One region of the Streptosporangium sp. NPDC087985 genome, then DNA from elsewhere that is predicted to be linked to it. Evidence: riboswitches for the same ligand, from Rfam matches in the RefSeq annotation. Region 1 holds a riboswitch; each other region holds the start of a gene.
The links. Region 1 has a riboswitch for cyclic di-AMP ahead of ACIN94_RS06405 (C40 family peptidase). Riboswitches for the same ligand answer to the same signal wherever they lie in the genome.

Region 1 (4,839 bases):
TGCGGCGTCTCGGGCGGGGCTGAACCTTTAGCCGTAGGACGCGTTGAATCACCGCGGCCAAGCGGGACTGGGCTGCGGTGCGGGACGCCACAGCATGACCGCGAAGATCTGTGGGATCGCTACCTGTTCGTAAGGAGTAAACCGGCCAAAAAGGTGAGCTGATCCTTACTTCTTCTGTACTATTTCGCCCAGGTCTTTGCACTGGGGGAGGCGGCGCCGTGGCCGTGGCGGGTATGCCGGTTAGATTCGGGCGGATGCCGATGGCCGCGGGGCTGGCCCTGGTGCTCCTGCTGATGCCGACCGGCGGTGCGTTCGCGGAGCCGAAACCGACCCTCGCCGAGGCCAAGAAGCAGCTGGAGAAGCTCAACGACCAGGCTGACGGGATCGTCGAGAAGTACAACCAGGCCGGCGAGAAGGTGAAGAAGGCCCGGCAGAAGTACGCGACGCTGAACGGTGCCCTCAACCGCCAGAACGCCAAGGTCGCCGGGCTCCGTAAGGAGCTCATCACGATGGCCGTCAGCAGCTACCAGCTGGGCAGGGTGAGCGGCTGGGAGGGCCTGATCAACCAGACCGACCCCGCGGCGCTGCTGAGCGGGCTGGCCACGGTCGACCAGATGTCCGCCTCCCGCGCCCTGTCCCTGGAAGCCTTCGACGAAGCGAACAAGACGCTGCGCGACAACCGCAACAAGGCCAAGACGGCCCTGGCCGAGGCCGACGCGACGCGCGACGAGCTAGCAGCGGCGAAGACCAAGGCCGACGCGATGGTGAAGGCGCAGACCAAGCTGCTGAGCGACCTCGGCGCCTTCCAGCCCGGAAACCCCAACAGCCTCGGAATTCCGTACAACGGCCCGGCCTCGGGCAACGCCAGGGCCGCCCTGAGCTTCGCCTTCGCCCAGGTCGGCAAGCCCTACCGGTACGGCGGCACGGGTCCCGGCGGCTGGGACTGCTCCGGCCTCGTCCAGGCCTCCTGGCGCAGCGGCGGCGTCGGCCTCCCCCGCACGACCTGGGAACAGTGGAGCTGGGGCGCGAACCGCAAGGTGCCGCTGAGCAACCTCCAGCCAGGGGACCTCGTCTTCAGCGAGGGCCTGGGCCACGTGAGCATCTACGCGGGCAACGGGAAGATCGTCCACGCCCCCCAGACCGGAGACATCGTCAAGGTCGTCCCCCTGTCGGCCTACGGCCGCCGCCTGGTCGGAGCCGTCCGCCCCTGACCTCGCGGGGGTCCGCCCGTCTCACGCGGGCCCGCGCGGTGTCCGGACGGCTGCCGCGGTGAGCCCGCGGAGCGGTCAGGCGCAGTCGATGGCGTCGGCCCAGACCGAGGTGTAGGAACAGAAGTCAACCAACCGGCCGTCCGGCCGACGGCCGCCAGGCGGACGTCGCCGGCTACCGGAACGTCGTCCGCGAGAACCCAGTGCATAACAAATCATGATCATATGGCGCATTCATGTCCCCGACTGCCAACTACGTGATCATGCTGACGGCATGCGACCGGCTAAGCCGCTGATCATCATTGTGGCGGGACTGCTCCTGACCGCGTGCGGCGGGGCGCCCGCCTCCGCACCCACCGGCGGTGCGGTCGAAGCCGCCACGGTCCCCACGTCCAGCAGCGCGCCGACGAGCGTCACCACCATGGGGGACCTGCTCTTGGACATCGACGAGAAAGCGTACGTGCCTCCCAAACGCTGGCCGGTTCCTTGCCAAAACGCCTACTTGAACCTGGTCGTAGGCATGATCTTCAACGCGAACGCGGTTAACCACCTGCTCAAGCGCAAGGAAGATCCCGCTTTCACCATCAAGGCGGTCACCATCGTTTATGACGTGAACATCTTGAAGATCCCACAGGAAGACCTGCGTAAGTGCCGGCAGGTCGCCCCGGCGCTCGGCGCCCGGTTCTACCGCGGCCTCGATGCCGCCCACACTGTCATGCGCATCGTCTCCCGCGGGCCGGACCTGTCGCCGGAGGAGCGGACCGCACTACGTGACCTGCTGAAACCCCTGAAAGATGCGACCCGGCAAGGTCCTGCAGGCTCCTCTCGAGACCGCCCTGGATCATAGCTGCCGCACGTTGACGGCACCGGTAACCTCCCGCCCTGGCCGCTCGGGACTGATTCCGCGCTGAGAGTGAGCTGGCGCGCCCGCTGATGATCTGCGACCGGGCCTTCGAAGAGAAGGGCTCGTTTCGCTATCCGTAGGCGGATCCGAGCCTGCGGGTCACGGCGGGTGTCGAGGACGCCTACATGGAAGGCGTCGAGGGCGACGTGATCCTGGTCAACGGCGTCCCTGGCCGGTGCTGGAGTTGACGGCCACCCGCTAACGGCTGCGGCTGCTCAACGCCTCCAACGCCCGCCGCCACCGACGCCGGCTGGAAGGACACCGTCGACGTCCGGGCGGCAGGGCCATCTGGCGAGCCGGACAGGCATGGATCACAATTATTGTGACCAATGTTACAGAATTAGTGATCTTTATATTGCGATCTCCAGAATGTGACGAGGGTCATATCCGGATAGGAGAATCGCCTATCACGCAGGGATTAAGGAGAGCGGGGGAGGCTTATTGATCTCCGTTTTCCTGGCACTGCTTTGCTGAAATATGGGGAATCGGAGTAGCTTCTGGCGTCGCGATGGCACGCCATGTTGTCGTGGTGGATCCCTGCTCCCCAGGCAGGCATCGCGCTGGAAATCCAATTGGCCGCCGCCCCTCTGAGGGGGTTGACCCCCACCGCGGCGGCCCGCCGAATCCGTGCAGCCAGGAGGCACGGAACCGGGGACCCGAAGGTCGTCACGGATGGCCAGGGGTGAATCGGCATATGTCATGCCGTAGGGCGACTTCCCAGCCCGAATCCGTCAGCTAACCCGGTAGGCATCAGCGGAAGTCCCAAGGAGAAATCCTGTCTACCACCCTGCGTAACCCCCGTCTTTCACGTTTTGCCCGTCTTTCCCTCGGCGGTGCCGTACTCGCTCTGACCGCTCCGTCCGGAGCGGTCGTGCTGGGATCCACAACGGCACAGGCGGCTGCGGACACCGGGCTCACTCTTCAGGTCAGGAGCACCGCCTCCCAGACAGGGAGCCCGGCCCAGACCGGCACCGCGGCACGGAGCAGTGTCAAGACGGCGAAGGCCAAGATGAGCAGAGCCGAGCTGCAGAAGGTGAAGGCCGCCAAGGCGGTCTCGGTGGCCAGGAAGCAGATCGGCGATCCGTACCGGTGGGGAGCCTCCGGTCCCGGCGCGTTCGACTGCTCCGGTCTCGTCCAGTACGCGTGGCGCAAGGCCGGCGTGTCCCTTCCCCGGATCACGTACAGCCAGTACCGCGCCGTCAGGAAGAAGGTCTCGTGGAGCAACCTGCGCCCCGGTGACCTGATGTTCTTCTACGGCAAGGGCCACGTGGGCATGTACGTCGGCAAGGGCAGGATGGTGCACTCGCCGAGCAGCGGCAAGACGGTCCGGATCGCGGAGCTGGAGGGGTATTACAGGTCCTCCTTCGCCGGAGCGGTCCGCCCCGCCGGCTGACGGAGACATGCGGCCCCGTCCACCCCGAGGGTGGGCGGGGCCTTTCCATGCCGGTCGAGTAACATCACCTCCTATGTCCGTCCCGAGAGGGCGCCGCGCCGTGCTCACCGGGATGCTGGCGCTGATGAGTGCCGGCCTGGCCGCCGGGGCGGGACCACTCCCGCAGGAGACGGACGGTCTGTGGCCCGGCGCCGCCACCGTGGTCCGCGGCGAGCACTCCGTCGTCGTCGGTCACCGCGTCCCGGCCGCACGCCTCCGCGACCTGGCCTCCAGGGCCGATCGGGCCGCCCGTACCGTCGGGCGGATCTGGGGACCGGTCCGGGCGGTGATCCTCTACCCCGCCACCGACGCGGAGGCGGCGACGCTCGCGGGCGCCGGGAGCACCGGTGGCCTGGCCGCGCTGGCCACCGCCGACCGGGTGGTCGTCCTGCCGTCGGGCTACGCGAGGCTCAGCGAGACCGGCAGGGACGTGGTGATCGCTCACGAGCTCACGCACGTGGCCACCGGCGCGACCCGGGGCGGGCGGGTGCCGATGTGGCTGTCGGAGGGGTTCGCCGACTACGTGGGGTACCGCGACACCGGGATCGGGATCCGCGAGGCCGCCGCCGAGCTGGCCCAGGAGGTGCGTGCGGGCCTCCTGCCCGCCCGGCTCCCCGGCCCCGCCGACTTCGCCCCGGGCGCCCCGAGGCTGGCACAGGCCTACGAGGAGGCGTGGCTCGCCTGCCGCTACATCGCGGAGCGCTTCGGCGAGAAGGCGCTGGTGAGGCTCTACGGTAGCGATGTCGGCAGCACGCTGGGCCTGTCGCAGGCGGAGCTCACCGCCGCGTGGCGTGATCACCTCCGGAGGGAACTGGATTGACGCTTACCATGACGGGCACACCTTCCGATCCGCTGGGAGGACGGCGATGACGCGGACCACGACGGAGGCGGCCCCGGGTTTCCGGGGGGCCGGGTGGGCGCTGGCCGCCCTGGGTGTGGCCACGCTGGCGGTGGTGGCGTTCACCACGCCCTGGCGGGTTCTGTCCGCGGCCCCGGCAGTCGTCCCGGATCCGGCCCGCGACTTCACCGCGGACCAGATCGCCCGTTCCGAGGCTTTCGACGCCGCGGTCAGCGTGCCCGCCTATCTGTCGCTCGGCCTGGCCCTGGTGGTGGCCGGAGCACTGGTGAGCACCCCGCTGGGCGCGCGGCTCCTCGGCCGGTTGAAGGGGCCGTGGTGGCTGAGGGCGCTGCTGGGGGTCCTCGTGCTCTCGGTGGCGGTGGAGATCCTGCGCTGGCCGCTGGGCATGTGGTCGGAGACCCACCTGCGCGCGTACGGCCTGTCCACCCAGGACTGG
Region 2 (4,839 bases), on a different contig from region 1:
CTCGAACCTGGCCCTGGCCCGCCACCGGCTCCAGGCGCTCTCCGGCCGCCTGATAACGACGTGAGCCATGCCGACCGTGGAAAGCGTACTCAGCGGGTTGGCCGACGACCGCGCCACCGGCGCGTTACGGCTGGGCAAGGCCGGGATGCTCTACCTCACCGGCGGCCGGGTGACCTACGCCGAGAGCCCGGCCGCCCCCCGGGTGGAGGATCTGCTGACCTCCGGCCGCAGAATCTCCGCCCATGCCGTACGGCAGGCCAGGCAGGCCGCCACCGAGGACCGGTGGGGCGGCGAACTGCTGGTCTCCCAGGGGGTTCTCACCCGGGGCGAGCTGGAGTTCTGCGTGCTGAGCTCGGTACTCGACGCCGTGTACTTCCTGTTCGACGCCACCGGCCACCGGCCCAGGTTCCGGCCGGGAGACCAGCACTGGCTCGGGCCCCAGTGGTATTTCGACGTGACCGGACTACTCCGGGAGTGCAAGCGAAGGAGGGCGCAATTGAACCAGGCCTGGCCATCCGCCGAGCTGGACGCACTCCCGGTCGTCCCGGTGGGACGCGTCACCAGCCAGCGGGTGGTGCTGACCCCGCTCCAGTGGGAGGTGCTGGTCGGCGCCGACTCCGCCACGACCCCGGGTGACCTGGCGCGCAAGCTCGGCCGTCCGGCCTACTCGGTACTGCTCGCCGTACGGCAGCTTGCCGCGGCGGGGCTGCTCCGCACGCCACAGGCCGGCTCCGCCGCCCTACCTGGCGTGCTACCCGGCGCGCTGCCCAAGCGAGAGAAGAACGGTATGGCAGATCTCAGGGAACTCTCGGGCACCACCGAGCTGTCCACGCCACTGCCCCTGGCGACGGCGGACCCCACCGACGTGAACCTGCTCATCCGGCTCAGAGACGCATTGGAGGCATTGACGTGAGCTTGGTCCTATGCCGATAAGGCTGCGGACGCTGAAGCTGCTCGGAAGGAGGATGCCGGTGGAACTCCGCGACGAAGTGCACCGAGAGATGGTGCTGCTGCGGGAGCGTGTGCCCGACGTGAACGGGAGCATCGCCTGCAGCGTGGATGGCCTGACGATAGCGAGTGACCTGGAAGGCGACGTCGAGCAGACCGGCGCGCTCTCATCGGCGATGCTGGCCCTCAGTCGCCGGATGACGAGCATGGCCGACAAGGGCACCTTCGAGGAGACGTTGATCTCCGGAACCAACGGTTACGCGGCCTTCTACGCCGCCGGCCCAAAGATCGTCCTCACAGTGCTCGCCCGCCCGGGCACCAACCTCGGGCTGCTGCGACTGGAGGGCCGCAAGACGGCGGCGAATCTGGCCGTCATCACGTCCCGCACATCTATACCCCAATGAATCGGAGACAGTAATGGGCAACATGGACATCTCGCTCAAGGAGATGATGGCGATCGACGGCGCCCTCGGCGCGGTGGTCGTGGACTACAACAGCGGCATGGCGCTGGGCGCCCTCGGCGGTTCCAAGGACCTCGACCTCCAGGTCGCCGCGGCCGGCAACACCGAGGTCGTCAAGGCCAAGATGCGGACGATGGAATCTCTGGGCCTCAAGGACGGCATCGAGGACATCCTCATCACGCTCAGCGGCCAGTACCACGTGATCCGCCCCGTCAGCGGCCGGAGCGGCAAGGGACTCTTCCTCTACGTGGCGTTCGACCGCTCCCGGGCCAACCTGGCGCTCGCACGGCACACCATGCGCGCCATCGAGGAGAGGCTCGAGGTCTGACCCTCCGGTACGGCTTGCGCCCCGGGAGGCGCAAGCCGTACCGGAGCCCGGCCGCGGGGAGTCCGTCCTACTTGTTGATCACCTGGGGCGGGGTGGCCGGGTTGTTGTCGATGCGCTTCCACGCGCCCGCGGAGAAGGGCACGGGGTAGTTCTTCTTACCCGGGCCGCTGCCCCACTTGGTGATCACGTAATCGACCTTGATGTGGCCCAGGCCGCCGGTGCCGTCCACGCCGAGCGTGTTGGGGTTGAACGTGCCGCCGGTCAGCTCGGCGAAGGTCTTGGCATCGAGGTCGATCATGACCCCGCTGCTGGAGGGCACGCCGGGACCGCGGTCACCGACGAAGAAGTTGGCCTTCTTGCCGTTGTAGATGACATAGCCCTCGGTCATCAGCGGCCAGCTCGGGCTGGCGATCATGCCCTTCTGCATCGGCTTGCCGCTCGCGGGCAGACCGGTGTCCCCGGCGCGGCCGGAGGAGTCGTCCCAGAAGTAGGAGGCCTTGGTCGAGCCGTTCAGCAGGACGACCTCGGAGCCGGACTCGGAGCCGGGGGTCGAGGCGCTGGTCTTGGCCGAGGCGGGGAGCGCCTGGACGGGGGGCGCCTGGACGGGGGGCGCCTGGACGGAGAGCGCCGGGGCGGGCAGCGCCGAGGAGCTGGCGACAGCCGAGCTGGGGATCAGCGAGACGACGCTCGCGGAGGTGATGGCACTCGCGCCGATAAGGGTGGCGGCGATGAAGAAACGGCTCTTAGGTATACCAAAGGAGAAACGCATTGGAGGAAGACTCTTTCGCGAGGCAACGGGAAGGCGCGTGTGCCACGCGGATGAGGCACAGGCGGATACGCGCTCTCACAGAGAGAGGGGGTGGCCGGCGAGACCGGGCACCGCGCGAGGCGCGTGGGAAGCCGCGTTCAGACGCGGCGGGAAAGTCCTAGAGGACCCGTACGAGCGAGGCGGGTACCAGCGGGAAGGGGGCACAGCGTCCCATAAGTGATTTCCTCTCCATCTCGTCTACCGGGTTAGCTGACGGGTTCGGGCGGTGGAGTTGCCCTACCGCCGCAGGTTCGCGGCGGATTCACCCCAGGAAGTGGGTCCCCGGTTCCCATGGCCCTGAGGGCTTCCGGGATTCGACGTCGACTGGCCGCTCCTTCCGCTGAAGGGCAGGTCGCCAACCGATCACAAACAGGACATTACAGCCCATTCGGGCACAAAGCAAAGCAAAACCCATGAAAACCCCAGAAGATCTACCCACGTCGGCCAAGAAAGCCTCATTGGTTACCCCTTGACCATCTCGCCGACATGGTGGACCGGCCGGAACCGCAGGGGAAGCGCCTCGGAAGATTCCGGTGATCATGCCTCTGAGCTGGGCATACTTCTCAAGTATTTCCAAAGGAGGGATGATTCGATGAATATTTACACGATCAATGTGGGGGTCGCGGCGACCGGTATGCCGCTCCTTCGGTCAACAGTTCTTTTTACCTCCATACGGGCCCGTCGATCAGCGAAATGGCCCATCAACCGGTCGGCGCATGCTCTCCGGAAGATCCGGAGGCGCCGGAAACCGCCCGCGCAAAGCCGCGGTCATGGACAGGCGAAACTCCTCTGGATGGTCAGTCCCACCAGAACGACCAGACGTTCCTGCCTCTGATCTGCTCCGCGTAGTCGGCCAGCGTCCCGGCGCTGTAGATGACGCTGTCGGGGCAGAACGTCCAGTGCTCGGCGGCGACGTGCAGGGCGTGTTCCGGCGTGACCGGGGGCGCCGCGACGCTCAGGTCCAGGGTGTTGAAGCCCATGCCGACCACCCGCGCGCCGAATCTCTCCTCCCAGCTGCGCACCACAGCCGCGAGCGGGACCATCCACTCGTTGTGATTCAGCGCGCCCTGCCATCCCATGACGGCCAGCGCGTCGGCCCCCCGCGCCGCCGCGACCAGCCCGAGCGGGGTCCTGCGCTCGGCCACCATCCCCGCGTACCAGTCGGCGACCACGCCGGGGTCGGCGGCCGGTCTACCCGAGGGCGCCGGTCCCGGGCACTGCGGGCCGAACGGATCCAGCAGCTCCACCTGGTCGGCGTGGGCCTTCTCGATCCAGTCCGCCCACACCTCGGCCATGAACGCGGCGGGGTGGTAGTTGTCGATCTCGGAAGCCGCATCCGGGGCGATCTGCCCCTCCGACCACGGCTGGACGGAGTCCTCAAGCAGCACCGGCCACAGGCCCGACCGCTCGTGCTCGCTCCGCAGCTCGGCCCAGAGCTCGCCGGAGACCGGCTCGTCACTCAGCCAGAACGCCGGACGGTGGTCTACGGCGAACCGCGCGTAGCCGGGATCGGGCCACACCACGTCTCCGGGCGGCAACTCGACCGAGAGCGTGCGCCCCTCACCGCCGTCGTGGAACAGCTGGCCCAGCACTGGCGGAAGTTGCCCACGCTCGCAATCGCTCATCCCTACCGATCCGATCCTGACCACGGACCAATTTTGGCCTGTCAACGTCCAGAGCGACAGTTAGCCTCAGGACCAGGCCAAAATCATCGGTATGCCCGGCGGATGGCAGGAGTGGGACAGCGGTGTGGCGGACACTCACCGCCACACCGCTGTCATATCGATCTAGGGCCTGCCTGGCATGTCAGGCCTGCCCGGGATGTCAGGCCTGCCTGAGATGTCAGGCCTGCCTGACATATCGCGAGTACCCGGCCTGTCGCGCCTGCTGGTCATCCCGGGCATTTTCCTGGCGCCCACCGCCACCGCTCCCAGCCCGAGCAGGAAGATGATGATGCCGGTGACGACGTTGTTCCAGATGGTCGCCGTCGTCGCCGAACCGGTGAGCCAGGGTGCCACGATGGTCCAGATACCGATGATCGGTGCGATCCAGCTCACCCCGTAGGTCCGGCCGTAGGCCGACGCGAACGCCATGGCCAGAGCGGCGAGCGCGACGCCGGTGACCAGGTTGCTCACGGAAAGCCTGGACAGCCCGTTGAAGCCGACCACCCATGGGGAGATCGCCAGGTAGAGCCCCGCGAGGAGAGTGAGGCCGTCGGTGCCCTGGGCTGTCGGGCTGGAACCCGCTTGCTCGTACCTCGCTCGCATCTCGATGAGATCGGGATGGTGTTCTAG
Region 3 (4,839 bases), on a different contig from region 1:
CAGCTGGCCCCCCAGCGGGACGACCTTGATGCCCATGACCTGCTTGCCGACGCTGGTGCCGTTGCGCATCAGCATGAAGATCTCATAGCCGATGAGGGCCAGCCCCATGATGAGCCCGGAGACCAGCGTCTGCAGAGCGAAGTCACCAGTCGCGGTGAAGGTCTTGGCGTCGAACGACGGCGCGAACGGCAGCGAGACCAGGGAGCCCACGATGCCCGCGGGGACGCCCACGATCAGCCCGTCGAGGATGCGGGCCAGCAGGCGCTGCCACCACTCCGCGAGGGGGGCGGGGACGCCGGGGGGTGTCACGCCCTGCGGCGCGTAGCCCTGGCCGTAAGCGGGCTGCTGGCCGTAGGGCTGCTGCTGGCCGTAGTCAGGCTGACCGTAGGGGCCGGTCCCCGGCGGCTGCCCGTAGCCCGGCTGCTGGCCGTACGGCTGCTGCTGGCCGTAGTCAGGCTGACCGTAGGGACCGGTCCCCGGCGGCTGCCCGTAGCCCGGCTGCTGACCGTACGGCTGCTGCTGGCCATAACCCTGCTGCCCGTAGCCCTGCGGCTGCCCGTAACCGGGCTGCTGTCCGTAGGGAGGCTGCTCCTGAGCGGGCTGCCCGTAGGCGGGCTGCTGACCGTAACCGGGCTGCTGGCCGTACGGCTGCTGCTGACCGTGGTCGGGCTGACCGTAGGGGCCGGTCCCGGGCGGCTGACCGTAGCCCGGCTGCTGTCCGTAGGGAGACTGCTCCTGAGCGGGCTGCCCGTAGGCGGGCTGCTGACCGTACGGCTGCTGCTGGCCGTAGCCGGGCTGCCCGTAGTCCTGCGGTTGCCCGTAACCGGGCTGGGCCTGCCCCGGACCGGTGTGCGGCTGCGAGGTTTCCGCTCGGTATCCCACAATTGTCACGTCGGGATCAGGTTCGCCGGGGTCCCGGCCCGCGTTGTACTGCCCGTATTCCGGCTGTCCCGACGGGGTGCGATCGCGGTCGGGATCGTCCTGATACGGCGGTTGTCCGGGGCTCACCGCGTCACCTCACTTCGACTGCGCATGCGGCATCCGTAAGACTCACATGCTTGCTGGAGCACAAGGTATCGACATAGGTATCGACAGTCACCTTTCTTATTGGTAATCGTCGAGGTCATGTCAGCCGCGGTCCCGCGCCAGATGGAGCAGCATTCGCGTGTTTCCCAAGGTGTTCGGCTTGACGTGCTCCAGATCGAGGAACTCCGCCACACCCTCGTCATAGGAGGCGAGAAGTTCGGCGTAGACCTCCGGAGAGACGGGGGTGCCCTGAATCTCCTGGAATCCATACCGGGCGAAGAAGTCGACCTCGAAAGTGAGACAGAAGACCCGGCGCAGCCCGAGTTCGCCGGCGGTGCGGAGAAGTTCCGAGACGATCCGGTGGCCGATGCCCAGCCCTCGGCAGCCGGGGTCGACGGCGACGGTACGGATCTCCGCGAGGTCCTCCCAAAGCACGTGGAGCGCCCCGCAGCCGACGACGGTGCCCGCCTGTTCGGCCACCCAGAACTCCTGGACGTCCTCGTACAGGGTGACCGTGGCCTTCTCCAGGAGGCGCCGGCCGACTCCCCCGTAGGTGTCGACGAGCCGCCGGATGACGCGCACGTCCCGGGTGCGGGCACGCCGTACCACGATCGCGGCCGCGTCCGCCTCAGCGCCCGGCCGACCCCGCTCCGCATCCACGCTCTCGCCCCCGGCCTCCGTCCGCCGGCCCGCGGGTCCGGTGTCCTGCCCGGCCGGCGTGAGGGAATGCTCCGCAACCTGCTCCATGACCGATCAGCGTACGTCCTCGACGGTCGTGAATTACGGCCCACCCTTAACTCCAGACCCACATACACCAGATAACCCGCGGTAACTCAACGATCACATCGGGTCAATGATGCCGGCACCAGGCCGGCGCCCGCCTTTCGCGCGACCCCGGACCTGCGAAGACCTCCGCCCCGCGCGCCCCGAAAGGCTGATAAAACCAGGGTAATGCGCATGTTGATCATGAAGGTATGTGATCTTCCCGTGACATGTCAGTTGCGAAAGCTCTACCGAGTTTGTAGTTCTGGTTGAGCATGAACCTCCAATTGCACTAATGTCCCTCCTCGATGTCAGCGATGGTAAAGAGCTGACCCGCCGAATCCCCGATCCGGGGAACCGGGGACCCACCCTCACGTCCCTGGGGTGAATCCGGGGTGCTACCGGCACTCCGGTAGGGCTGTCTCCGGCCCGAACCCGTCAGCTAACCCGGTAGGCGGCCGAGAGAGGAGCCTGTTGGTGAAGCGCACGCGCAACCCGGAGGGAGAGCGCGGAGGCAGACATGCCCGCCGAGGACACGCCTCGCGTGGACGCACCTGCCGGATGGCGGTCATCGGACTGGCCTTCGCCTCCCTGACACTCGGCACCCCTCTGGTCACGGCCACCGCCGATCCGCAGCCCAGCCTCCAGGAGCGCGCCAAAGAGGTCGAGAAACTGCACGTCGAGATCGAAACGCTGACCGAGCAGTACAACGGCGGGCGGGTCAAGCTCAAGCAGGCTCAGCGCGCGGCCGAGGTCGCCAAGAAGATCCTCTCCGTCAGAGAGTCCGAGCTCGCGTCCCGGCGCACCAAGGCCTCCCTTCTGGCGCAGAGCGCCTACATGTCGGGGGGGCTGAGCTCCGCTCTTGTCTTCACCCAGTCGGCCGACCCCGACGCCTTCCTCGACCAGGCCACCACGAACTACGCCCTCCAGCAGCAGCAGAGCGAGGAGGTCGCCCAGGTCGCCCGGGCGATCAAGAGCGCCGAACGGGCGCAGGCCGGCGCCAAGGCCCGGACCAGCGAGGTCAGGCAACTCCTCGCGGAGATCGACACCAAGCGCACCAAGATCGAGCGGCTGGTCGCCAGGGTCGAGAGCAGCCTGTTCAGCGAGGTGCGCAGCCGGGTCAAGAGCGCCGCGGGCAGCCGGGTGAGGCTCAGCGTGCCGATCGTCGGCAGCGGCAAGGCCGCCGAGGCCGCCCGCTGGGCACTCACCCAGCAGCTCAAGCCGTATGTCTGGGGCGCCGAAGGCCCCAACTCCTTCGACTGCTCCGGCCTGGTCATGTGGGCCTACCAGAGGGTGGGCATCAGCCTGCCGCACTACACCGGGAACCAGTGGACGGCGGGCACCCACGTTTCCAGAGGCGAGTTGCGCCCCGGGGACCTGGTCTTCTTCTACAGCGACCTGCACCACGTCGGGATCTACATCGGCGCGGGCCTGATGGTCCATGCCCCCCGGACGGGTGACGTCATCCACATCGCCTCGATCGACAACCGCCCCTTCGCCGGCGGCGTGCGGATCGCCGACTGAGGCAGCCGGCCGGGTCTAGATCAGACGACGGCGGGCGGCCCAGGCCACGGCTTCGATCGCGGTGGCCACGCCGATGCGGTCGCAGATCCCGCGGAGCCTGCGCCGGACGGTCCGGCCACTGATGTCGAGACGACGCCCCACCCGGTCCACGGTGACGCCCTTGGCAAGTTCTGCCAGGAGCACGAGATCTTCGTCACTGAGACCGATCTCGCCCATGCCCAGGAGGCTGTCGCCACGACGGGAATCCACTTCCGGATATGCCATCTAGAGTCGCTCCCCCCGCACTGGAACTCAGGCGTGAGTATGTTGTTGGAATCAAGGCCGCCCGTCAGGAACGGTAAACGCCTTGTTCAAAGGTCGTCAAGTTCTCTTCTCCATAGAGGTGGCAAGCGCTATTGACATGGCGATCATCACATGAACTACTTGTGATATGTCAGCGTCTTGGCGGTTAAGTTGGAGTAGAGCCAAGACCCGCACCCGTCGCCACCCGCCGGCCGCTACGACCGGAGTCTTCGCAGAACAAGGTTTCGCCGGAGCCTCCGTCGACGAGACCGCCTCCAGGCAGGCCACCCGGTCGGCGCCGTCCACTCCCATTGCGCCGGGAAAGAGGCGCTCTCCCCCACACTCTCCGACGAGTAGATCGTCCACCCCTCTGATGGCGTCGGGAAAATCGCCTCTCAATGCGAGGAGGACAAGACCACCTTTTCAGTATTTGGGGAGTATCTGGTCGGTGTAGCCGATCATCCCCGATATGGGGCATGCAGAAAATGGAGTTTCTGCGCTACACGCCGACCCGGCCGGAATTGCTCGGCCGTCTGGCCCTCTGACCGTACGGGAGGAGCCGAGCCGCAGGCCCTCACGACGGCGGCGCCGGACACGGCCCTCTGGCCGCATCCGGCGCCGCCGGTGTGCGGAACGGTCACACTCCCGTCAGGCTCAGCCCGCCGGCTTGACCAGGGGGAACAGGATCGTCTCGCGGATGTTCTTACCGGTGAAGGCCATGACAAGCCGGTCCACGCCAAGACCCATACCGCCGGTGGGCGGCATCGCGTATTCCAGGGCGGTGAGGAAGTCCTCGTCAAGCTGCATGGCCTCGAGGTCGCCGCCCGCGGCGAGCAGGGACTGCTCGGTGAGACGGCGGCGCTGCTCGACCGGGTCGACCAGCTCCGAGTAGGCGGTGCCGAGCTCGGTGCCGAACCCGATCAGGTCCCACTTCTCGGTGAGGAGCGGGTTGTCCCGGTGCTGGCGGGTCAGCGGGGAGGTCTCCAGCGGGTAGTCCATGACGAACGTGGGCTGGATGAGAGTGTGCTCGACGAGCTCCTCGAAGATCTCCTGAACGAGCTTGCCCTGGCCCCACTTCGGGTCCCAGCGGATCTCGTGCGCGTCGGCGTGCTTGCGGACCTGCTCCAGCGGTGTCTCGGTGGTGATCTCCTCGCCCAGCGCCTCCGACACCGCCCCGTAGAGGGTGATCCTCGGCCACTCGGGCAGGCCCAGGTCGATCTCCTGGCCCTCGTGGGTCACCACGGA

Region 2: another riboswitch for cyclic di-AMP. It lies ahead of ACIN94_RS18510 (hypothetical protein); the one in region 1 lies ahead of ACIN94_RS06405 (C40 family peptidase).
Region 3: another riboswitch for cyclic di-AMP. It lies ahead of ACIN94_RS24935 (NlpC/P60 family protein); the one in region 1 lies ahead of ACIN94_RS06405 (C40 family peptidase).

The regions. Positions count from the first base shown of each region.
Region 1 covers NZ_JBIUTQ010000002.1:264,533-269,371, forward strand. The annotation lists gene ACIN94_RS06390 (NYN domain-containing protein) at 1-23, shown strand, start outside; gene ACIN94_RS06395 (NlpC/P60 family protein) at 255-1,211, shown strand; gene ACIN94_RS06400 (hypothetical protein) at 1,483-2,055, shown strand; cyclic di-AMP (ydaO/yuaA leader) riboswitch at 2,720-2,877, shown strand; gene ACIN94_RS06405 (C40 family peptidase) at 2,984-3,505, shown strand; gene ACIN94_RS06410 (hypothetical protein) at 3,579-4,364, shown strand; gene ACIN94_RS06415 (M48 family metallopeptidase) at 4,411-4,839, shown strand, end outside.
Region 2 covers NZ_JBIUTQ010000009.1:20,363-25,201, reverse strand. The annotation lists gene ACIN94_RS18530 (roadblock/LC7 domain-containing protein) at 1-64, shown strand, start outside; gene ACIN94_RS18525 (DUF4388 domain-containing protein) at 77-913, shown strand; gene ACIN94_RS18520 (roadblock/LC7 domain-containing protein) at 972-1,352, shown strand; gene ACIN94_RS18515 (hypothetical protein) at 1,366-1,737, shown strand; gene ACIN94_RS18510 (hypothetical protein) at 1,805-2,506, opposite strand; cyclic di-AMP (ydaO/yuaA leader) riboswitch at 2,726-2,875, opposite strand; gene ACIN94_RS18505 (DUF4253 domain-containing protein) at 3,343-4,137, opposite strand; gene ACIN94_RS18500 (SPW repeat protein) at 4,333-4,839, opposite strand, start outside.
Region 3 covers NZ_JBIUTQ010000016.1:86,704-91,542, forward strand. The annotation lists gene ACIN94_RS24925 (RDD family protein) at 1-1,008, opposite strand, end outside; gene ACIN94_RS24930 (amino-acid N-acetyltransferase) at 1,129-1,773, opposite strand; cyclic di-AMP (ydaO/yuaA leader) riboswitch at 2,113-2,260, shown strand; gene ACIN94_RS24935 (NlpC/P60 family protein) at 2,266-3,312, shown strand; gene ACIN94_RS24940 (LuxR C-terminal-related transcriptional regulator) at 3,328-3,576, opposite strand; gene lysX (bifunctional lysylphosphatidylglycerol synthetase/lysine--tRNA ligase LysX) at 4,249-4,839, opposite strand, start outside.